Regions from separate parts of the Arthrobacter sp. TRD_SC_6 genome, predicted to be linked through region 3. Evidence: riboswitches for the same ligand, from Rfam matches in the RefSeq annotation. Region 3 holds a riboswitch; each other region holds the start of a gene.

Region 1 (7,491 bases), 670 kb from region 3:
GACAGCCGTGCGGCCAGGCGCGAAGAAGTTACGGGGGCGTCGTGCCACTCGGAGAGCGCGTAGATGGTTTTGACGTAGTCCTGGACGCTCACTGAATCGGTTCCGAGTGCTGCGGCTTTGGCGGCCATGCTCACGCCTGCTTCGCTGTGCTGGCTGTGCGCCGGCGTCGGGCATACTGGGCGAACTGGCCTGTGCGTGGCGCGCCAAGGTAGACCGCGGTGAAGACGAGCGCCTGCGCGAGGACCACCGCCGCTCCAGTGGAGATGTCCAGGTAGTAGCTGGCGTAAATCCCGCCTACGGAGGCTGCGGCCGTGATGGTGGCTGCTACCACCAGCATGTGGTCGAAACTGCGGGTGAGCAGGAAGGCGGTGGCGCCAGGCGTGATGAGCATTGCCACAACCAGGATGATACCGACCGCTTGTAGCCCGACCACAACGCTGAGTGCCAAAAGTCCCAAGAGCAGCGCGCTCAGGAACTTCGTGTTGAGCCCAATGACATGCGCATGGGTCCGGTCGAAGGCGAACAGGGTGAGGTCCCGGCGTTTGTAGATGACAATTGCCAGCGTCAGGGCACCGAGAACAACCACCTGCCACAGCTCGCCGTCGGTGACACCGAGGACGTTTCCGAACAGAATGTGCATGAGGTCCACCTGCGAGGGAGTCCGGGAGACGATCGCCAGTCCAACAGCGAAAAGGGCAGTGAACACCACGCCGATGACGGTGTCGGATTTCAGCTTGGTGGTCGACTTGACCACGCCGATGAGGGCTACAGCGCCCGCACCGAAGACGAAAGCCCCGATGGAAAACGGAACGCCGGCAATGTAGGCGAGTGCCACACCCGGAAGTACCGCGTGCGACACCGCATCACCCATCAGTGACCAGCCCATGAGGATAAGCCAGCAGGACAGCACGGAGGCGACGACGGCTGCCGCCACCGTGACGATGAGCGCCCGGGTGAGAAACCCATACTGCAACGGTTCGAGGAAGAAGCTCGCCAGGTCCATCAGGCTTCCAATCCGGGCGAAGGTACGACGGCGGCGGGCCCGGCAGTGCCGAAAGCGCGCGCCAGATTCTCATGAGTGAGCACCTCAGTTGGGATCCCTTCGGCGAGGATGCGGTGATGCAGGAGGATGGCACGGTCACAGAACTGGGGGATCCCAGCGAGGTCATGTGTTGAGATGAGAACCGTCCGGCCTTCCTCCTTCAGCTCGCGCAGCAGCTCGACAAGAGTGGCTTCACTTGCCTTATCGACGCCTGCGAAGGGCTCGTCCAGCAGCAGGAGCTGTGCGTCCTGGGCGATCCCACGCGCCACGAATGCACGTTTCTTCTGTCCTCCTGACAGTTCGCCGATCTGGCGGTCGCGAAGTTCTGTGAGGCCCACCCGGCCAAGTGCGTGGTCCACGGCGGTGCGGTCGGTGCGGGACGCGCGGCGGGCTGAACCCATATGCGCATAACGCCCCATGAGGACGACATCGCCCACAGACACCGGGAAGTTCCAGTCCACGTCCTCAGCCTGCGGCACGTAGGCCACGAGCTTCTCCTTGCGCGCTGCCCGGTGGGAGCGTCCGAACAACTGCACCGAGCCGCTCTGCGGGGCGACCAAGCCCATCAGAGACTTGAAGAGGGTGGACTTGCCGGACCCGTTGACGCCGACGAGCGCGCAGACCTGGCCCCTCTCAAGGGTGAAGTGAACGGAATCCAGTGCGATGACGCCGTCGTAGTGGACGCTCAGATGCTCCACGCAGAGAGCGGCGGCAACGTCACGGGGGACAGGGGTACTCATGGCGCGAGCCCTTCGATAATCAGGTCGATGTCATGGCGCAACAGGTCCACAAAAGTGGGCACAGGCCCGTCCGCCTCGGAGAGCGAGTCAACATACAGCGGGCCGGCAAGCCTGGTGCCGGTGGCGTTCGCGACCTGCTGCTGTGCAGAAGCATTGACCGTCGACTCGCAGAACACCGTGGGCACCTCGTGTTCCTCGACGAAGGCGATGACGTCTTTGATCTGGCGTGGTGTGCCCTCATTGTCCGAGTTCACTGGCCAGATGAAGGCTTCCTTGAGGCCGGCGTCGCGTGCGAGGTAGGAGAAAGCACCCTCGCAGGTGACGAGCGCCGGGGTGGCAGACCTGTCGGAAAAGGCTGCCTTCAGTTCCTTCAGGAGTGAGCGCAACTCCTGCTTGAGGGCAGCACCATTCGCGGCGAACTCTGCAGCGTGACCGGGCTCAAGCTCCGAAAGGGCAGTAATGATGTTGTCCACATAAACCTGTGCGGCGGCCGGGGACATCCAGGCGTGCGGATTGGCGAGCCCGGAGTAGTTGCCGGACCTGATGTCCACGGGTTCCACTCCAACGGAAAGGACCTTCCGGGGTGCATCCACCGAGAGCAGGAACCGCTCGAACCACCGCTCGAGGCCGAGCCCGTTATCGAGGATGAGGTCAGCGTTCTGGGCGCGGACGAGGTCCGATGGCGTGGGCTCATACCCATGGATCTCGGTGCCGACCTTAGTGATGGACTCAACGCGGACATGATCTCCGGCCACCGTCCGCGTAAGGTCGGCGAGCACTGTGAAAGTGGTCAACACCACGGGCCGCGGATCCTCGCCGGCCGTTCGTTCGGCGGGCGCGACGCCACAGCCCGTGAGAGCAAGACCCACTATGAGGGTTGCCGTAAACCAATTTTTAGGCATGCCTAAATATAACGCGGAAATTCACTCCCCGACGACGGCGGTGCGTGCAGTCCATCAGGGTCAGGTGTTGTGAGGGCGTTCCAGGCGCCCGGCCCGCCAGCAGTAGGTCAGGTAGGGCAGTTCCAGTGTTGCGTCGGGTGGATGCCCGAGGTGCTCGTGCAGGTACCAGGAGAGATTGTGCTCAACTTTCGCGCGGGTTGGATCCGATGCGCGCTGGTAGTAACTGCGCGAACGGGCAAGTTCGACGACGTCGGCCGCGGACAGGCTCTGCGTCCAGGCAAGAACGGTCCCGACAGGCTCGGCGAACACCATGCCCAGGCGCGGCCGGTACGTCGGGCGGAACACGTCCCCGGCATGCATGATCCGTGAGAGCCGGTGAACCCACGGTACCGAAACATCAAGTTGATTCCACACCAACCCGAGGACTCCGCCGGGTACGAGCACCCGGGCAGCCTCCCTGCCAGCTTCCGCAGGATCACACCAGTGCCATGCCTGCGCAATGGTGAGGGCATCAGCGCTCCCGCTTGGCAGGCCGGTGCTTTCCGCAGTACCGACAACCGTCCGCACATCGGGAAGATGCGAGGACAGTACGGAGAGCATGTCCTCGGAAGGATCGACCGCAGTCACCTTTGCACAGCGCTCGAGTATCAGACGAGTAAACTTGCCGGTCCCCGCGCCGACATCCACGACGTGCTCTGCGGGGTCTGGTAGCAGCCAGTCAACGCAGGCATCCGGGTAGCTCGGCCGCACACGCTCATAGCGCTCGCCGTCCTGGAGGTAACCCTGCGCAAGCTCACGACGGCGCTGCTCACCGAGGCGCGGGCCTCCAACTACCATGGTGCTGCTCCTGGCATGGACTGAGAATGGGGGACAGGTTGGGGAACCCGACAATTAAAGCACCCATCCGCATCCTTGAGCGGACCTTCAGTCTGTGGTGCAGGGAGCGGCACCCGCGGTGCCGGGCGTGTGCGGAGCCCACTCCGGGAAACTGCGGGTCTCTACCGCGGGTACCCATCGGCCAGCATCCACTACGTAATCGGCGCCAAGCCCGTTCTCCACCAGCGCCCGCAGCCCATGCAGGAGGCGGTCGACGTCGTCGTGCCGGGATCCGACGCCGAAGCTTGCGCGGAGCGATCCGGATGGCAGGCCAAGCCGCTTCAGGAGTGGATGGGCGCAGAATTTTCCGTCGCGCAACCCGATGCCGTGTTCAGCCGAGAGATAGGCGGCCACCAGGCCGGCGTCGTATCCGTTCACCGAAAAATTCACGACGCCGATGGCGTCAGCGCTGTCGGTGAAAATACGATGCACTGTGACGTCCTCAAAGCCGTCGAGCCCCTCGACGAGGGCCGCCCTCAATTCGGCTTCATGGTTCTGCCACCCGGATTCATCCAGTGTCGCAAGCACCTGCGCGGCGTTGGCCAGTGCAGCGGCGCCTACCACATTCGGAGATCCACCTTCGTGGCGGGCCGGTCCGGTGGTCCAGGAAACGGAGTCCACCCGCACCGACTTAACAGCACCGCCGCCGGCAAGGTGCGGCGCCCCGGCGTCGAGCCAGTCAGACCTGCCGACCAGTACGCCCGAGCCGTAAGGGGCGTACAGCTTGTGGCCGGAGAAGGCCACGTAGTCGATGGCATCCCGGGTTATATTGAGGCGGCGGTGGGGTGCGAGCTGGGCGGCATCGACCACGATTCGAGCTCCGTGAGCATGTGCGGCTTCAGCAAAGGCGGCGATGGGCAGTATTTCCCCGGTCACGTTCGAGGCACCCGTGATCGCCAGCAGGCTGATTCCCCCTTCGGCCAGCTCCCGCTTCACGAGATCCAAAGTCTGCGCCACTGTGTCGGCCGCAACCACGCTTCGGTGCGGAAGCTGCAGCCAGGGCAGCAGGTTGGCGTGGTGTTCCAGGTCGAGGTAAAGCACTTCCCCGTCCACTGGAAGGCAACCCGCCAGCAGATTCAGCGAGTCGGTGGTGTTCCGCGTGAAGATGACTGCGTCATCATCACGCCCGCCAACGAAGTCCCGGACGATCTTCCGGGCGTTCTCATACAGGGACGTCGAAATCTGGGAGGCGTACCCGGCGCCGCGGTGAACACTCGCATAGTACGGGAGCACGCTCTGGACGTAGTCGTTCACCTGCGTCAGGGCGGGAGTGGAGGCCGCGTAGTCGAGGTTGACGTAGCGGGCTGTGCTGCCGTCAATCAAGGGAGCCTGAAGTTCCCCGCCGAGGACCGGAACCAGCGGACCGGCAGAAAGAGCGGTGGCCAGGTCAAGTATTGCGTTAGTCATGGATGTAAAACCCCACAGTGGTCTCATGGAACCTGCCATGAGGAGGTTCCGCGCTTGCCGAACCACTTTCTGGTTCGGCCTGGTCGTCACCCGGGGCACCCCACCGCAGAAGGAGGGTTGCCGGCCAGCGAACCGGGGTTTCGCGCTGGCACTCGTGACCAATGGCTCCAGCATAAAGGGAGCCCAGTGACTCAATGCTGTTTGTTACGGGTTCCTGTCGCCCGCTCAGTCTTCACAGGAGGTCATCCAGCGCCGGGTTGAGCCGTTTGAGAACTTCGTTATGGAGCGTGCCGTTGGTGGCCAGGGCGTTGCCGCCGAACGGTCCGTCCGCACCCTCCAACGAGGTGAAGCGCCCGCCGGCTTCCGTAACAATCGGAACCAAAGCGGCCATGTCGTAGAGGTTGAGCTCAGGCTCGCAAGCGATGTCGACGGCGCCTTCCGCGACCAGGCAGTAGGACCAGAAGTCGCCGTAAGCGCGGGTGCGCCACACCGACTCCGACAGTGACATGAAGTCGTCCAGGTTTCCGCGTTCCTTCCACCCGGACAGGCTGGAGAAAGACAGCGATGCATCCGCCAAACGCGAAACGTTCGATACCCGCAACCGCGTCGCTGCGGCGAGGGATTTTCCTGTGAAGGCGCCGGTACCGGTGGCAGCCCACCAGCGCTTGCCCAATGCCGGCGCGCTGACTACCCCGACGACTGGCCTGCCCTCATCCACCAGGGCAATCAGGGTAGCCCACACCGGAACGCCTCGAACAAAGTTTTTAGTGCCATCGATGGGATCGATAATCCACCGGCGCGAGCCGGCGCCGCTGCTTCCGAATTCCTCGCCCAGCACCGCGTCACGTGGGCGCGCCCGGGAAAGCTGGCCGCGGATTGCTTCCTCCGCCGATTTGTCTGCGTCAGTCACAGGAGTGAAGTCCGGTTTGGTCTCGACCGCCAGGTCCAGCGCCTTGAACCGGGACATGGTCTGATCATCCACGGAGTCCGCCATCACGTGGGCGAGGCGCAGGTCATCGTTGTAGCTCTGGAGGTTCATACCCATCAACCTATCGCGTCAGTGTTCCTGGAACGCGCAGGTTCGGGCGTTCCTCCGCGCGCCTTGGCTCACTGGGTGAAGCGGGGATTTACCACCAAGCCACAGAGGGTTGAACGACCGGGGGGTCAAACGACAGAAGAGCACCGGCCGTGAGGCCGGTGCTCTTCTGGTGAAACTAAGCTTTAGAGAACGGTGTCCCTAGAGAACGACTCTATTAAAGAACGGAGATGTTCTCAGCCTGGGGACCCTTAGGGCCCTGGGTGGTCTCGAAGCTGACCTTCTGGTTCTCCTCGAGTGAGCGGAAGCCGCCCGAGTTGATCGCGGAGAAGTGAGCGAAAACGTCAGCGCCGCCGTCGTCAGGAGCGATGAATCCAAAGCCCTTTTCAGCGTTAAACCACTTGACTGTACCTGTTGCCATTTTTGTTATTCCTTGAGTGTGAGGATCCCCCCGTACTTCGGGGTTCCTGTCGCGGTGTCCGTTCGCCTGTCAAGAAAGCTTTCGAACTCCGGAGAGAAATCAAGGCTTAAAAATTAGTGCGCAACACAACAACTGAAAACAGTCTAACAGCACTTCGCGGTTAGTGGGTTCCAAGTTCCTTTGATTGTGCAATTGGCTCGGAACCGGCTCCCAGAAGCCGCCGCAATGAGGCCAGCCGAACAGAACCAGACTCTCCTGCATCCCCTGAAGCCACCCACGGGTCCAGTCCGCAATTCACCGCAGTGTCATCATGCCGGCATCCCCGCTCGCAGTCCGCGGTCCCGGGTTCCAGGTCCGGGAACGCAGAGAGGATGCGGTCCGGGACCACGTGAGCCAGGCCGAAGGAGCGTATGCCGGGTGTGTCGATGATCCAGGTTCCCGAAGCGGAGTTGTCCGCCTTCAGCGCATAGGCCGACGACGACGTGTGGCGTCCCCGCCCGGTGACCGCGTTGACGCCGCCGGTTGCGCGGTTGGAACCAGTGAGTGCATTCACCAAGGTCGACTTCCCGACACCGGAATGGCCGAGCAGCACGCTGACCTGGCCATCAAGGAGGCCCTTCAAACGCTCGATCGCCTCGGGGGCGAGCAAGGCAGAGGTTCCGCTGGCCGAGGTGGTTCGAACACCGACGTCGGTGGCTGTGGTTCTACTGGTGATGATCGGAAGATCCAAGTGTTCGTAGTTGGCGAGGAGCTCCGCCGGATCCTTGAGGTCCGCTTTGGTGACGCATAGCAGCGGCTGGATTCCGGCGTCGTACGCTGCCACCAGGGCGCGATCAATGAAGCCCGTGCGCGGCTCGGGGTTCGCAGCGGCGACCACCACAACGAGCTGGTCTGCGTTCGCCACGACCACACGTTCAACGGGGTCGGTGTCATCCGCGCTGCGCCGCAGCAGCGTATGCCGGTCATGGATCCGGACCAGCCTGGCCAGCGTGTCGGGCTCGCCGGTGACATCACCCACGAGCGCGACGAGGTCGCCGGCGGCAACGGGGGAGCGGCGCAATTCGCGC
Region 2 (7,491 bases), 250 kb from region 3:
GAATCGGGTGAGGGCAGCGAACGCCGCGAACGTGGCGGGCGCAAGAGCTGTAATTCCGGGTTCGGCAGCCAGTTCGTCGGCGAGGAAAACGGCGCTCCAGCTTTGATGCGCATTTTCTGCCGCAAAGCCTAGCGCCGCTACGATCCCGATGATGACAAAAGGGATGCTTACTCGCCAGGACGCGGCCGCCGGGCGTGAGTCTGGCGGCGAGGAGGCGTGCCGCCCTTCACCAAGAGCTCCGGCGACAGTGCCTGCAACAGCAATGAGAATGCCCGATATCCCGAAGATTACGACAATATCGGCGCCCGCCGCGCGCAACGAACCCACGCCGAGGCTACCGATCACTACGAACGAGGAGAACACCGCGTGGGAGATGGTGATGATTCGCCGGCCTGTTCGCTCCTCCGCAAGACCTGCGAGCGCATTCGCGCCTACATCCGCAGCCCCGGACGTTGCACCAACCAGTGCCATACCAATGGCCAGAGTGGCCAGGTCGTTCGCAAATTGGGCAGTAATTACACCCGAAGCTGCGAGTGCCGTCAGTAGCGCCCCGGTGATCCGAGCCCCGAATCGGTCAATGGCCCTGCCCGTGAACAACATTGCGGGCAGTGCTCCGATCCCCACGAACAGAAGAGCGGTACCGAGCTCTGCATCATCGATCGCCGCCGAAGTACGCAGAGCCGGCAAGCCAGCACCCCAGGTTCCCCAGAACAGCCCGAAGGCAGCGAAGGCACTGTACGAGGCGATGACAATACGCATTTGTGTAACGATACACATGTAGGCTGAGTGCGTGAAACCCCAACGAGTGACTATGCGCCAGGTTGCAGTGGAGGCCGGCGTCGCGGTCATGACCGTCAGCTACACCTACACACAGCCCGATCGCGTTGCGGACGCGACGAGGACCAAAGTGCTGGAGGCCGCAGAGCGCCTCGGTTATCGCGGGCCTGACCCGGTGGCGCGGTCGCTGCGCAGCGGGTCGACCGGCAACCTGGGCGTTGTGCTCGGCGAACATCTCACGTATGCGTTTGAGGACCCGCAGGCTGCCCGGTTCCTGGCCGGAGTTTCCCGGGTATGCGTTGAGAATCGCCTCGGGCTGGTGCTGATTCCCAGCAATGGCGAGGCCGACGACGTCGAGCGGGTGCGTGAGTCCGCCGTCGACGGCTTTGTTCTGTGGACGACCGCGGACGATGATCCTGTTCTCGACGCTGTTGCCTCCACGAGGCGGCCGGCGGCAATCCAGGGCGGACCCGGCGCAGCCGGAATCAACGTCGTGACAGCCGACGATCAGGCCGCTGCCCGGTCAATCGCGGGCTACATGTTGCAGGGTGCGCGGGCTCCACTTGTCCTTTCCCTTCCCCTTGACCGGGAACGGTGGAGCGGGTTGCTGTGGGGTCCCCTCCGAGATGTAGGTTTTCCGGTGACCAAAGCGAGACTGACCGGGTTCCGGCACGCGTTCGAACAACAAGGTCTCCCCTGGTCGAAAATGCCCGTTGCCGTTGTCGGCAGAAACGACAGAAGCGAGGGTAGCCGTGTTGTGGCGGAGGTGCTCGATCAGGTGCAGCCCGACGTCGTCGTCGCCATGAGTGACCAACTCGCCGCGGGTGCTCTCGATACGCTCGGACTTTCAACACGTGTGAGCGGGTGGGATGACAGCGACCTCGCTGCCGCTCTCAACTTCCCGAGCGTGCGGCAGTCGCTCTTCGATCAGGGCGTCGCCTGCGCTGAAATCGCCGCTGGATTGAAGCCCTCAGCGGGCGCGGCAGCATGGGACCTCGCGCTCCGCTGACAACGCAACTTCAGCGCCGCCGAGGCGTAGGTGGATGCAGCTTACTCTTCCGTGTTACCGCCGGAACGTGACGTCGGCTGACTCGTGAAGAAGTCCCTCGCTGCTTCCCACACGTGCTCGGCAGCCGCCTCCGGCGGCGCACTCGATGAGTCGATGACGACATCGTCCAGCCCGCTCTCGACGAGGATCCGTTCCAGTTCGATGGTTCGGTGAAGGTGCCATGCCCGTCCGCTGGGATCGTGCTGGTGCAGGGCACTGATCCTGCCCTTCCGGAGGGCTTGCTCGGCCGTGATGCGTACGATCAGCATTGGAAGTATCTGTACGACAGCATGACTCCACAATGTCATCTCCAGAAGCTAGGACCGGGTCTGGCTCGCCTCCTCTTCTTCAGCGACCACACCATCCCGATAGCCGTCAACAGCACGCCACAGCTAGTCTCGAAACATGCCAACGACGCAAACGGATCCTCGACCGCCCTCAATAGCGTCGGGGCTGCTTTTCGGTTTGGGTTTCGGGGGCTTTGTCGATGGAATCGTCCTGCACCAGATTTTTCAGTGGCACCACATGGTCAGCCACGTTGCCGACTACCCGGTCACTACTGTGGCCGGCCTCGAGGTCAACACCCTGGCCGACGGTTTTTTTCACCTCGGGGCCTGGCTTCTGGTTGTTGCAGCATCGATCACCACCATCGTCGCGTGGCGGCAGGAGCGGCTGGCGCCTAACTGGCGATTCCACTTCGGGTTAGTGCTGGCCGGCTGGGGGATCTTCAACCTCGTTGAGGGCATTGTCAATCACCACATCCTCAGCATCCATCACGTACGCGATGATCTCGGCGGACCGCTTGCCTGGGATATCGGCTTCCTCGCGCTCGGGGGGATTTTTGTCTTCGTAGGATTTTTGATCCACAGAAGCGGGCATCATGCCCTCGAGCAGCATCCCATCAACGCGAACAGCCCCTCACCGAGCGATTCCTGACTATTTCTGGCGCAGGGCACGCAAGTACCGCCAGCGGACAATTCGCTGTGCAACGAGGAGGACCGGAAACAGCGAACGCCATGGCTGTTGCTGCGCTGGTCGGGTTAGCGACCGTACGGTCAGCCGCACTTCGTCACCGTGGCGGTGGACGATGAACGCTTCCTCGCCGTTGACGGGGTGCCCCGGCAGGGTGCGGTAGGAGAAACCGCTTCGCGCCGGCTCACCAACGACGTCCACAACTTCAACGGGCTCGACGACGGTGAACCCGAGCACTCGTGCTCTGACCTTCAGGCGCTGGCCTTCTTTGACGGCGCCAACTGGATCCACCAGGAACCCACTCCGGGTTTTCACTTCCCACCGGAGCACGGCGTTCGACGCGCGGGCCCAATCGTCGTCGCCACGGCCGATGACCGCCGTCGTTTCTGACCTACGGAAACCGGGCCCGCGATGTGGCCAAATGGGGAGGCTTGGGTGCGTCATTGAGAATCGACTCCTGCTCATCCTTCTGGTGGTTCCCAACCCTCGCCCCCGCAGGTTTCGAGGAGGTTCTCGCTTGCAGACTTGATCTCCTCAAGATCGTCGGACTCCAAAACGTTCAAAAACGCACGGGCACTGTCTTCGATCGGCCCCTCGGCATCGGGCTTGAGTGACTTGTCGATGTTCCTCTGGAGCTTGGTGGTGTCATCCGGCATGCCCGCGTAAGTCCACGAGGCGTTCAAGTTGCAGAGGTCACCTTGTGCGTTGGTGAGCGTCGCCGGACTACAGGCAGCGACTGCAATCGAGACCCCTGCAACGGCTCCAGCTACACGAACCCGAGCCAGACGCGAGCTCTTCACGACTCGTCCGGCCTGAGCGCGATCCGGCACTGGGTCCCCGTGGTTAATCCGTCGGTTTTGAAATGGAGGTAGATCTCATGTGCTTCCCTGACCGGTTCGGGCTGGTAGGTCCAAATGGCGTCCCACTCCGTACCACCGCCCGCAGTCTGACCCCCGACCCACGTGTATTCAGAGCCCACATCATCCGTGACCTCGGCCTTAATCCGCTCAAAAAGAGGTACAGCGGGCATCCGGGGAGGATGGCCCGCAGATTCGTCTCCGTCACGCTGGCGAAGCTCATACCAGGAGTTCATGCCCAGTTCCCATTCGATGTCGCGCCTCGCGGTTTCTTCACCCCGAGCAGCGCTCAGCGAGATCTTGATACCACCCAGTCGATGTCCGGATGCTTGGGAGCCTGAGATGACAGGAGTGAACTCGATACCGGCGAAGCGCACAGATATCCCTTCGAGTGAAGCGATCACGAGATTTGCCGGCGCTGAGACAAGGAATGCCATGCCGCAACGCTAGCGATGCTTCACAGGTTCGTCGACCCAGCGGCTAAGCCATGTTTCGTCATTTAGCCGTGCACGGAAGCACGGCCTCCTACACTGGGCGCAGGTCATGAGCGCCAGCGAAAAGCCCCGGCTCGCTGGCCGGCAACCCTCCACCGCGGCGGGGTGCCCCGGGTGAAGACCTGGCTGTCCGGCAAAACGCCGGACCGCAAGCGCGGCCCGTGGTGCTTACCAGCATGCCGGGCCCCTAGCTGAGGAGCATGACATGTCCAACGGTTGGTCCTTCGAAACACGCCAGATCCACGCAGGCCAGGAGCCCGACGCCGCCACCGGCGCCCGAGCCCTTCCCATCTACCAGACCACATCCTTCGTCTTCCCGAGCGCCGAAAGCGCGGCGAACCGGTTCGCCCTGGCGGAGCTGGCGCCGATCTACACGCGCATCGGCAATCCCACCCAGGACGCCGTCGAGCAGCGGATCGCAAGCCTGGAAGGCGGTTTGGCAGCCCTCCTGCTCAGCTCCGGGCAAGCCGCCGAAACGTTCGCCATCCTGAACATTGCGGAAGCCGGCGACCACGTGGTCGCCAGCCCCAGCCTGTACGGCGGCACCTACAACCTCCTCGCTCACACGCTGAAGAAGTTCGGAATCACCGTCACGTTCGTTGAGGATCCTGACAATCTGGACCAGTGGCGCGATGCCGTGCAGCCAAACACCAAGCTCTTCTTCGCCGAAGTCGTGTCGAACCCCCGCCAGGATGTCCTCGACATCGAGGGCGTCTCACAGACAGCTCACGACGCCGGCGTGCCGCTCATCGTGGACAACACCCTCTCCACGCCGTACCTGATCCGCCCGCTCGAGTGGGGTGCCGACGTCGTCGTTCATTCGGCCACCAAATACCTCGGCGGGCATGGCACGGCGATCGCGGGAGTCATCGTGGACTCAGGCAAGTTTGACTTCACGAAGGACCCGGAGCGCTACCCCGGCTTCAATACGCCGGACCCCACTTACAACGGACTCGTCTACGGCCGAGACCTGGGTGAGGGCGGCGCACTTGGCGCCAACCTGTCCTACATCCTCAAGGCACGCGTCCAGCTGCTGCGCGACCTTGGCTCGGCGGTCTCCCCCTTCAACGCCTTCCTGATCGCCCAGGGTCTGGAAACGCTGAGTTTGCGCGTGGAACGCCACGTGGCCAACGCGTTGGAAGTGGCGCAATGGCTCGAGGCAAGGGACGACGTCGAATCCGTCGCCTACGCGGGCCTGCCGTCGAGCCCGTGGTACGAACGCGGCCGCAAGTACGGACCCAAGGGAACTGGCGCGATTGTCGCCTTCACCCTTGCCGGTGGCGCCGAGGCCGGCAAGCAGTTTGTCGATGCCCTTGAGCTCCACTCGCATGTGGCCAACATTGGCGACGTGCGCTCCCTGGTCATCCACCCGGCGTCGACCACTCACAGCCAGCTCTCGCCGGAGCAGCAGGCCATCGCGGGTGTGGCTCCCGGGCTGGTCCGCCTCTCGGTGGGGCTCGAGCACATCGACGACATCCTGGCCGACCTGGAGAACGGCTTCCGCGCCGCGAAGGCGGCATAAGCCTCAACATAGAAGTGGCCTCCGCGATGAACGTCGCGGGGGCCACCTCCGTTTCAGAACCCGTTCACCCCGTTTGAGACGGGCTGAGACCCGCCCCTAGCCGCGTCTCCTTTTCGGTGCTGTTATTGAGGAACGCTTTAGTGACGGGTGGTGTGTCGATGTCCGCAATGATTGTTCCGAGGGGTGCCGCACGCGGCGGCGCGCTCGTAGTTGGGGCCTACGCGGCTGCACTGGCCTGGGTTGGAGGGGCGTGGTTGTTGGTAACCGAACCGTTCCTCGCCTACTCGGCTGGCTGGTTCTTCGCCCCGGCGGGGTTGCTCACGCTGATCGTGACCGCGGTGTGGTTGGCGGGCCGCGAACGTCCGGTCCGTCCCGAGCCACGTCACGCCCACGTACGACGTCGGCACTTGGCTGACACCGCCGTCGTACCTGCTGCTCCACAACCGCGTTCCGCACTCTCGCGTTCGCTGCTGCCCGTTGCCATCTACATGGCAGCACTCATGTGGGGCGGGATGCTCCTCCTGGCGTGGACCGGTGCCGCGTGGATGCTCGCTTCCGTGTTTCTGATCCTTCCGCTGCTTGCGACGGTGCTCGCAATTTTCGCGTGGGTATACCGTGGCCGGTCAGCGTGACTGAAGCTCCAAAGCGGTGGACCGAGGCGACCGTCTATCCGGACATGTGGGTCAACCCCGATGACGATGCACGCAATACCGACGGCGTCAGTGCCGACGGTGAGCTGGCGACCCTGCAGGACTACCTATCGGATTACCGGCTGACACTGCTGATGAAGTGCGAGGGTCTGGACGCCGCGCAACTGGCACGCAGATCGGTGCCGCCGTCGACAATGTCGCTCCTGGGTCTTCTCAGGCACCTGGCCGAAGTGGAACGCGACTGGCGCACCTGGGTCACCGTCGATGAGCCGCTCTCGACCTTGTATGGCGGGCAGGATGCGGACTTCGACGGTGCTGTTGCAGACCAAGCTGTGGTGGACGCCGCGTATGCGGACCTCTCGCGGGAGCAGGCAGACACTGACGCGTTACTTGCCCGATACCCGGATCTTGGGGAGCGCGTCGGGGAGGAAAAAATCGCCGTCAGGGAGCTAATGATCCACCGGATTGATGAGTACGCCCGGCACTGCGGACACGCCGACCTGCTGCGCGAGTGCGTCGACGGCCGAGTGGGCCAGTAATCCGCGAACGTTCAGCCTCTGCACTAAAACCGCGGAACCGTTGGCTCACCGCTTACGACGCGGCATCAAAGCATCGCCGCCCCCTGCGCAGAGGCAACGGTTCCGCGGGTTAGGCGCTTAGGACTTTACTCGCCCCGGGAGATCGCAATCATCTCGTCCCGCGGAACCAGCTTCACGCGTTCGCGGACCAGCTCAGGCAAGCTGGCGTCGTCGTGCGCGTAATTTGCGCCGAGCTTCAGCTCGTGGGCGTCCAGCCGCAGCCAGCCCTCCCACGTGGTGTAGCGGACGCCGCGCTCCTCCAAGAGGTTGATGATGGCGTCTTCGGAGGGGTGCTCGGCCGGCGGAAGGTTCAGTCGGTCCTCCAAGAGAAAGCCGATGGTCTCGAGGGCGTCGCCCTTCGTGTGACCGATGAGCCCGACGGGCCCGCGCTTGATCCAGCCGGTGCAGTAGATTCCGGGCACGGGGTTGCCTGCCTCGTCAATGACCCGGCCGCCCTCGTTGGGAATCACGCCATAGCGGCTGTCGTAGCCGACCTCAGGCAACTCGGAACCGAAGTATCCGATCGCCCGGTACACGGCCTGCACCGGATAATCGACAAACTCACCGGTGCCCTCAACCGAACCGGCACCGTT
Region 3 (7,491 bases):
ACGACGACGGCGACGCCCGCTTCACCCAGCCCGCAGACATCGTCATTCTGGAAGGCGTTGGTGCCTCCTGTGCGGCGGCCCGCGACCTGCTTGATGTAGCCATCTGGATCGACGCCGAGGACCAGGTCCGCCGAACCAGCGCCCTCGAACGCGACGGCAACACCTACGCTCCTTTCTGGCAACGCTGGGCTGACCAGGAGGAGCGTTGGCTACGCGTCGATGAACCCGCTGCCCGCGCCGACATCGTGGTTCAGGGCCATCACGGGAATGCAGTTCCCCAGCAGATCCGCCTGGCGCTGACGGGGCTGCCGCAGTGCGAATCGTTGATGTCCATGGAACGGGCTGCCCGGCGCGGCCTGACCCTTGAGGTCGAGACTCTCGACGCCTACCCCGACGGCGCGGCGCTTTTCCGGGCCCTGTTCGCGGATTCGGATGCGGCGGCCTGGCTGGACAGCTCCACCGCGGAGGATCCGCAGAGCCGCAGCCGGTTCTCGGTCCTGGCCGACGACGGCGGGCGCTTCGGCCAGAAGGCCCGGCACACCGCTGGCGCAACGCTGGTCAGCAGCGGCCCCGTCACCGCACGGATCCAGGGGCCGTTCTTCCGCTGGCTCGACGGTGTGTGGGGGCGCCGGGCTGTGCGTTCACCGGAGGAGTATCCGGGCCCGTTCGCGCTCGGCTGGTTGGGCTGCCTCGGGTACGAGCTGCGGCGCGAGACGGGTGGGGGGCCGGTAGCACCCGGCTCAGTACCTGACGCCTCCCTGCTCTTCGCGGGGCGTGCCGTCGTACTGGATCGCCGGGAACAGTGCACCTACCTGCTGACGCTGCGCGACGGTTCCCGCGACCCCGACGCCGATGCCTGGCTGGAACATGCCCGCGCCGTCGTACTGGGGGGTCTTGAGGCAGCAACCCCAATTGATCCGTGTCCAGAATTGAGTTTTACCGCGCGGGACTCGCGCGGGGAGTATCTGGAGAAGGTGCGGGCCGCAAAGGCTGAGATAGCGGACGGAAATTCCTACGAAGTGTGCCTCACCACCGCGTTGACCGCCCGGGTGGATGTGCCGGTTGATCCGTTCCAGGCCTACCTCCGGCTGCGGAGCACCAATCCGGCGCCCTTCGCGCACTACTTCGCGTTCCCCGGCTTCGCCATTGCGAGCACTTCACCGGAACGGTTCCTGCGCCTCGACGCGGCCGGTGGCATGCGCGCCGAACCCATCAAGGGCACACGCCGCCGCTCGGCTGACCCCGCCGAGGACGTTGCCCTCCGCGAGGAACTGCAGGCCAGCTTCAAGGACCGGGCGGAAAACATCATGATCGTTGACCTGCTGCGCAACGACCTCTCCCACCTGGCCATCCCCGGGACCGTCATGGTCAGCCGGCTGTGCGACATCGAAACCTACGCCACCGTGCACCAGATGGTCAGCACCATCGACGCCCGTCTTCGCCCCGGTTCCTCCCGCGCGGAAGCGGTCGCAGCCGCGTTCCCCGCGGGCTCCATGACGGGAGCACCGAAGATCAGCACCATGGCCATCCTCGACCGGCTGGAGGGCGAACCCCGCGGCGTCTATTCGGGGGCCGCCGGATACTTTTCGCTGGACGGAGCGGCGGATCTCGCCGTCGTTATCCGCACCCTGGTGATGGAGGACGACGACGGCGGCACCCGCCTGACGCTGGGCGTCGGCGGCGCCATCACCACAGACTCAGACCCCGCCGACGAGTGGGAAGAAGTCCGGACCAAGGCGTTCGGGGTGCTTTCCGCGCTGGGTGCCGAGTTCCCGCACTAAGGCTGGAACACGCAATCGAGCGGGTGCTAACTACGCTTCCGGGCCCGTGAAAGCGTTATTTCTGCCCACTCGATGGCGGCCCGCGAGGATAGGCTTCTCCCCATGACTGTTCTGGTGTTCCTCGACCCCGCGGTGCCGGGCGGCCGCATCGCCGACGCTTCCCTGCCACAGCTGAAGGTGACCGATCCGGGCATCACCCGCGGCGACGGCATCTTCGAGACCATGCTCGCTGTCGACGGTGCACCGCGGAAACTGCAGGCGCACCTCGCCCGACTGGCAGGGTCAGCGGACGCGCTGGAACTCAACATCCCGCCGTCGGACGCTTGGGAGCGCGCAATCGCCACCGCGCTGGGCGAAATCGACGACGACGGCGAACTTACGGTCAAGCTCGTCGCGGTCCGCGGAGCTGAGCGCGCCGCAGGCACCGGCACTGCCACCGCGTGGGTGCTGGTCTCCCCTGTCCCAGCGGGCCTCCGCGGGCAACGGTTGTCAGTGCTCCTGCTTGACCGCGGCTACGACAGCACCGTCGCCCAACGCGCGCCGTGGCTGCTCATGGGTGCCAAGACGCTCTCCTACGCCGTCAACATGGCAGCCATCCGGTACGCCCGCTCGCAGGGTGCTGACGACGTCATCTTCACCTCCTCCGACGGCAAAGTGCTGGAAGGGCCCACGTCGACAGTCCTGATCGCGCGCGTGATCGACGGCGTGAAGCACCTCATCACCCCGCAGCTTGAGACGGGCATCCTCGCCGGTACGTCGCAGGGGGCACTGTTCAATGCCGCGCGCGACGCCGGGTGGGAGCTCGGTTACGGGCCCCTGGTCCCCGATGACCTGTTCAACTCCGACGGCGTCTGGCTGATCTCCAGCGTCAGGCTGTTGGCGGAGGTCGGCTCGATCGACGGCAAGCCGGTGTCCGTTTCCGCAGAACTCACTGCCGAACTTTCCGCGCTGGTGGAGTCCGTCTCCTAAGCCTCCGCGCGGCCGCGGGCGTTACCGCTTATTACGACGGCGCGTGGCAGAGTCCCGTGAGCCGGTGCTAGGTTCACAGGTGGAGTAATGAGCGCCAGCGCCAAGCCCTGACTTGCTGGCCGGCAACCCTCTTTCCACGGCGGGGTGCCTCAGGTGACTACTCGGCACAGGATCATGTCCGTTGATCAGCAGCGTGCACGCGTGAAGGAGACACAGTGTCACAACAGTCATCACATTCGCCTCAACCCGCCAACGGGTATGCAGGCGACATAACGCCCCGCCAGGCCGTGGAGCGCGTCAGCAAGGGCGCCGTCCTGGTCGATGTCCGGACCACTGACGAGTGGCGTACCGTCGGCGTCCCCGACCTCGCCGACGCAGGTACCGCTCCCCTCTTCCTCGAATGGAACCGGTCCGACGGCACGCGCAATGAGGCCTTCGTGAACCAGTTGGACGGGTTGAAGGGGCGCGAATTGCTGTTCCTCTGCCGGTCCGGCGTGCGTTCCGTAGCAGCAGCCCAGAGCGCGACGGCGGAGGGTCACACGGTGTACAACGTGCTTCATGGTTTCGAAGCCGACGGCGGCTGGCGCTCCAGCGGTCTGGCCACCACGGTGCATGGCGGGACCGACGGAACCACAACTGAAGGCAGCACAAATGACTGAGCCCACGCCGGCTGAGTCCACGCCAACGGCGTTTTCCCTGGCAAAACCCACCGAACCCCTCCCCGGCAACGGCGGGTATCCGAAAGTCCGCCGCCCGGACGAGGACGTCGCCGCCTGGTCGCTTGACACCCTCGCCGTGCGTGGGGGTTTGGCGCGGTCGAACTTCGAGGAGACTTCGGAGGCACTGTTCCTCAACTCGGGATTTGTGTACTCCTCTGCCGCCGCCGCGGAAGCTGCCTTCACCGGCGAAGTGGACCGGTTTGTCTACTCCCGGTACGGCAACCCGACCGTCGCCATGTTCCAGGAACGCCTTCGCCTGCTCGAGGGAGCTGAAGCATGCTTCGCCACGGCGAGCGGGATGTCCGCGGTTTTCACGGCGCTCGGTGCGCTGCTTGCGTCCGGTGACCGTGTGGTCGCGTCGCGAAGCCTGTTCGGCTCATGTTTTGTGATCCTCAACGAGGTCCTTCCGCGCTGGGGCGTCGAGACCGTCTTCGTGGACGGCTGGGACCTGAATCAGTGGGAGGAAGCGCTCAGCGTTCCCACCACAGCGGTGTTCTTCGAATCGCCCTCGAACCCCATGCAGGAGATCGTCGATATCCGGGCAGTCGTGGAGCTCGGCCACGCCGCAGGTGCGCAGGTCGTCGTGGACAACGTCTTCGCCACCCCGTTACTGCAGCGGTGTACAGAACTGGGTGCCGACGTCGTCGTCTACTCCGGTACCAAGCACATGGACGGCCAGGGCCGCGTGCTGGGCGGGGCCGTGCTGGGGCGGAAGGAATTCATTGACGGGCCGGTCAAGACGTTGATGCGGCACACCGGGCCATCGCTCTCCTCGTTCAACGCTTGGACGCTGTTGAAGGGGCTCGAAACGCTGTCCCTGCGGGTGAACCACTCCTCAAATTCGGCGCTCACGCTCGCGCGCTGGCTCGAGGGGCAACCCGCCGTGAACTGGGTGCGGTATCCGCTGCTGGAATCACACCCGCAGTTCGATCTGGCCGCGTCGCAAATGACCGCCGGCGGAACCGTCCTGACCTTCGAACTGGACGCACCGGCCGAACGCGCGAAGGAAACCGCGTTCAAGCTGCTGGATGCCCTCGACATCATCGACATCTCCAACAATCTGGGCGACTCCAAGTCGCTGATCACCCATCCAGCCACCACAACGCACCGCGCGATGGGGCCGGAGGGGCGTGCCGCCATCGGGCTGTCCGACGGCGTGATCCGCCTGTCCGTGGGGCTTGAGGACGTCACCGATCTCCAGGCCGATCTCGGGAAGGCCTTCGCCGGGTTCTGACCCTGCCATTCTGTGAGCACTGGATAGCGCAGCCGCGGGGTCAGCCGAGCACAAAGTTCCAGGTCCCGGCCACCACCGCTGCGGTCACGGCCAGCGCTGCAATGAACACGCCGCCCAACGCCACGCCGATATCCACCCTGCTGAACGTACTCTCCCGTGCCCACGTGCGCGGTCCGGCGCCAAAGCCACGCGCTTCCATCGCAACCGCCAGCCGGGTGGCCCTGCGGATGGCCTGAACCATGAGCCCGAAGGCCTGGCCGAGGAAATTCCCGAACCGGGCCAGCGGGTTCCCCTCATGACCCACACCGCGGGCATGGCGGGCCAACCCCAGCGTGCGCCACTCCTCGAACAGCAGGCCCACTAGGCGCATCCCGGCCAGGGCTCCGAGCACAAAACGGTGCGGGGCCTTCAGCTTCTGTGCCAGTGCGTCGGCAAGGTCGGTGGGGTCGGTCGTTGTAAGGAGGAAGACTCCGGGCAGCGCTATCGCCAGCGCGCGCAGCCCGATCGCCAGGCCCGCATTCACTGAATCCTCCGTGAACAGCACCGGTCCGGCTTCGAACAGGACCCGCCCGGTCTTCTCGGCGAGCAGGGCCGTCGAGTACGCGCCCACGGCCGCGGCGATCAGGAACGGCCACGTTCGCAGGAACAGCCGGCCCACGCTGATCCCGAGTAGAGGGAGTAGCAGGAGTTCACTGACCAGCACGACGCCGGCGCTCACCCAATCCACGCTCAGCATCACGACGATGGTGATGAGGACCGCAGCGAACAGCTTGGACAGTGGATTCGCTTTCGGCAACAGGCGGCCAGTCAGCACAGGGTTCAGGACGTCAGTGCTCACGCGGGAACTCCCAACGCAGCGGTGGCGCCACCGACCGGCAGGCTGCGGCCGCCGAGCGCAGCGGTGAAGTCGCGGTCGTGGGTTACCGAAAGCACGCAAGTCCCACCCGATATGAGCTCAGCGAGCAGGGCCACCAGTTCCGCCCACGTGTTGGCGTCCTGTCCGAAGGTGGGTTCGTCAAGGATCAGCACGGCGGGTCCTGTGGCGAGCATGGTTGCCACGGAGAGCCTTCGTTTCTCTCCACCGGAGAGCGTGAACGGGTTGGCCTTGAGCAGCCCAGTCAACCGGAGACGTTCGGCGATGGCATCCACCCGGCGTCGTACTTCCGCCTCCTCCAGGCGGGCCACCCTTCGCGGCCCGAATTCCAGTTCGTCGATCACTGTGTGGGTCAGGAACTGGTGCTCGGGTTCCTGGAAAACGGTCCCGATCCGGCTCACCAGTTCGGCCGATTTCCATTGGTGCGGCGCACTTCCGGCCCCGCGTGCGAGAGCTTCCGACGCCGCCAGAGTGCCGGCCCGCGGTTTGAGTAAGCCCGCCAAGGTGAGGGCCAACGTGGATTTGCCGGCGCCGTTCGGACCGAGAATGCTGACGGCCTCGCCGGCGCTAAGGGTGAGGTCAACGCCGTCGAGCACTGTCGGTCCGCGCTTTGCGCGTGTCACAGCGAGTCCATCCGCAGTGAGCAGATCTGATCCAGGTTGACCGGTCACCGGCGGTGTCTCCGGCCGGTAACCCGGAACCCAGACGCCTGCCTCGATGAGCCGGGCGCGCGTGTTTTCCTGCTGCAGGATGACGCCGGGGTAACCGTCGGCGAGGATGCCGCCGTCGGCGTCGAGCACCACCACCCGGTCCACGACGTCGGCCCACACCTCCACCCGGTGCTCCACGACCACGAGCGTGGCTTCGGTCCGTTCAAGGACGCGCATGACGGCGTCGCGCACCTCGATCACGCCAGCCGGGTCAAGGTTGGCCGTGGGTTCGTCGAGCAGGAGCAACCCTGGCTGCATCGCCAACACGGCCGCGAGAGCAAGGCGCTGCTTCTGCCCGCCGGAAAGCGCCGTCGTCGGGTGGTCGAGCGGGACATCGAGCCCGACGTCGTCGAGCGCCTGGTGGACGCGGGGCCAAATCTCGCTGCGGGGCACGGCGAGGTTTTCTGCCCCGAAAGCCACTTCGTCGCCCACCCGGGCCAGGACGAGCTGGGTGTCCGGATCCTGGAGAACGAGCCCGGACCGGCCGCGAACGTCCGCGGGATGCCGGCTGTCGACCACCAGTTCGCCGGCTTGTTCGCCTTCGTCGTGATCGCCCAGCACCCCGGCAAGGGCGTGGAGCAGAGTGGACTTGCCCGCGCCCGATGCGCCGAGCAGCAGCACACGCTCGCCGGGTTCCACCCTGAGGTTGATGTCGCGGACCGCCCATCTGGCGCGGCCGGGGTGACGCCAGCCCCACTCAACAGCGGTGATTGAGGCGCCCATGCTAGACGTCAGCCGTGCGGCCCGCTGCGAAGGATGAGAGGACGCCCGTTTTAGCGAGTCCACGGGTGGCCAGCCAGGACAGTAGGCCTGCGATCACCACGCCCGAGATGGCAGCGAAGACGCCGTACATGAGCTTGTGGTCCAGCGCCCACATCGCGTTGTACATGATGTTCTCGCTGACGGCGAGGAAGATGCCTGCGCTCAGTCCGGCCAGCAACGCAATGCCGATGTTCCAGCGCTTGTAGAGGAAGAGCGCAAAGATGAGTTCCGCGCCGATGCCCTGGATGAGCCCTGAGAGCAGGACCGCCACACCAAACTGCGTGCCGATCAGGGCAGAGACGGCCGCAGCCAGCACTTCACAGTAGATAGCCGCACCCGGCTTACGGATGATCAGCCCCCCGAGGACGCCGGCAATCAGCCAGCCACCCGAGTACAGTCCGCTCAGCGGCGGGTAGGCGAGCGTCAACGCACTGATGCCACT

Evidence for each region. Region 3 has a riboswitch for S-adenosylmethionine ahead of ACWA1U_RS00805 (rhodanese-like domain-containing protein). Riboswitches for the same ligand answer to the same signal wherever they lie in the genome.
Region 1: it holds a riboswitch for S-adenosylmethionine, as region 3 does, so the genes downstream of both, ACWA1U_RS14555 (aminotransferase class V-fold PLP-dependent enzyme) here and ACWA1U_RS00805 (rhodanese-like domain-containing protein) in region 3, are expected to answer to the same signal.
Region 2: it holds a riboswitch for S-adenosylmethionine, as region 3 does, so the genes downstream of both, ACWA1U_RS16615 (bifunctional o-acetylhomoserine/o-acetylserine sulfhydrylase) here and ACWA1U_RS00805 (rhodanese-like domain-containing protein) in region 3, are expected to answer to the same signal.

Annotation. Positions count from the first base shown of each region.
Region 1 is NZ_CM143953.1:3,066,580-3,074,070, reverse strand. Features, by position in the region: gene ACWA1U_RS14580 (metal-dependent transcriptional regulator) at 1-128, opposite strand, end outside; gene ACWA1U_RS14575 (metal ABC transporter permease) at 131-1,003, opposite strand; gene ACWA1U_RS14570 (metal ABC transporter ATP-binding protein) at 1,003-1,782, opposite strand; gene ACWA1U_RS14565 (metal ABC transporter solute-binding protein, Zn/Mn family) at 1,779-2,684, opposite strand; gene ACWA1U_RS14560 (class I SAM-dependent methyltransferase) at 2,745-3,521, opposite strand; gene ACWA1U_RS14555 (aminotransferase class V-fold PLP-dependent enzyme) at 3,609-4,967, opposite strand; SAM riboswitch class IV at 5,013-5,127, opposite strand; gene hisN (histidinol-phosphatase) at 5,200-6,012, opposite strand; gene ACWA1U_RS14545 (cold-shock protein) at 6,221-6,424, opposite strand; gene rsgA (ribosome small subunit-dependent GTPase A) at 6,585-7,491, opposite strand, start outside.
Region 2 is NZ_CM143953.1:3,488,082-3,495,572, forward strand. Features, by position in the region: gene ACWA1U_RS16580 (MFS transporter) at 1-759, opposite strand, end outside; gene ACWA1U_RS16585 (LacI family DNA-binding transcriptional regulator) at 791-1,786, shown strand; gene ACWA1U_RS16590 (hypothetical protein) at 1,828-2,094, opposite strand; gene ACWA1U_RS16595 (DUF2243 domain-containing protein) at 2,231-2,761, shown strand; gene ACWA1U_RS16600 (DUF1990 family protein) at 2,762-3,241, opposite strand; gene ACWA1U_RS16605 (hypothetical protein) at 3,259-3,480, opposite strand; gene ACWA1U_RS16610 (hypothetical protein) at 3,594-4,091, opposite strand; SAM riboswitch class IV at 4,194-4,309, shown strand; gene ACWA1U_RS16615 (bifunctional o-acetylhomoserine/o-acetylserine sulfhydrylase) at 4,354-5,670, shown strand; gene ACWA1U_RS16620 (hypothetical protein) at 5,829-6,302, shown strand; gene ACWA1U_RS16625 (DinB family protein) at 6,299-6,859, shown strand; gene ACWA1U_RS16630 (FAD-dependent oxidoreductase) at 6,985-7,491, opposite strand, start outside.
Region 3 is NZ_CM143953.1:167,133-174,623, forward strand. Features, by position in the region: gene pabB (aminodeoxychorismate synthase component I) at 1-1,781, shown strand, start outside; gene ACWA1U_RS00800 (aminodeoxychorismate lyase) at 1,884-2,750, shown strand; SAM riboswitch class IV at 2,834-2,958, shown strand; gene ACWA1U_RS00805 (rhodanese-like domain-containing protein) at 2,966-3,409, shown strand; gene ACWA1U_RS00810 (O-succinylhomoserine sulfhydrylase) at 3,402-4,703, shown strand; gene ACWA1U_RS00815 (energy-coupling factor transporter transmembrane component T family protein) at 4,744-5,541, opposite strand; gene ACWA1U_RS00820 (ABC transporter ATP-binding protein) at 5,538-7,010, opposite strand; gene ACWA1U_RS00825 (ECF transporter S component) at 7,012-7,491, opposite strand, start outside.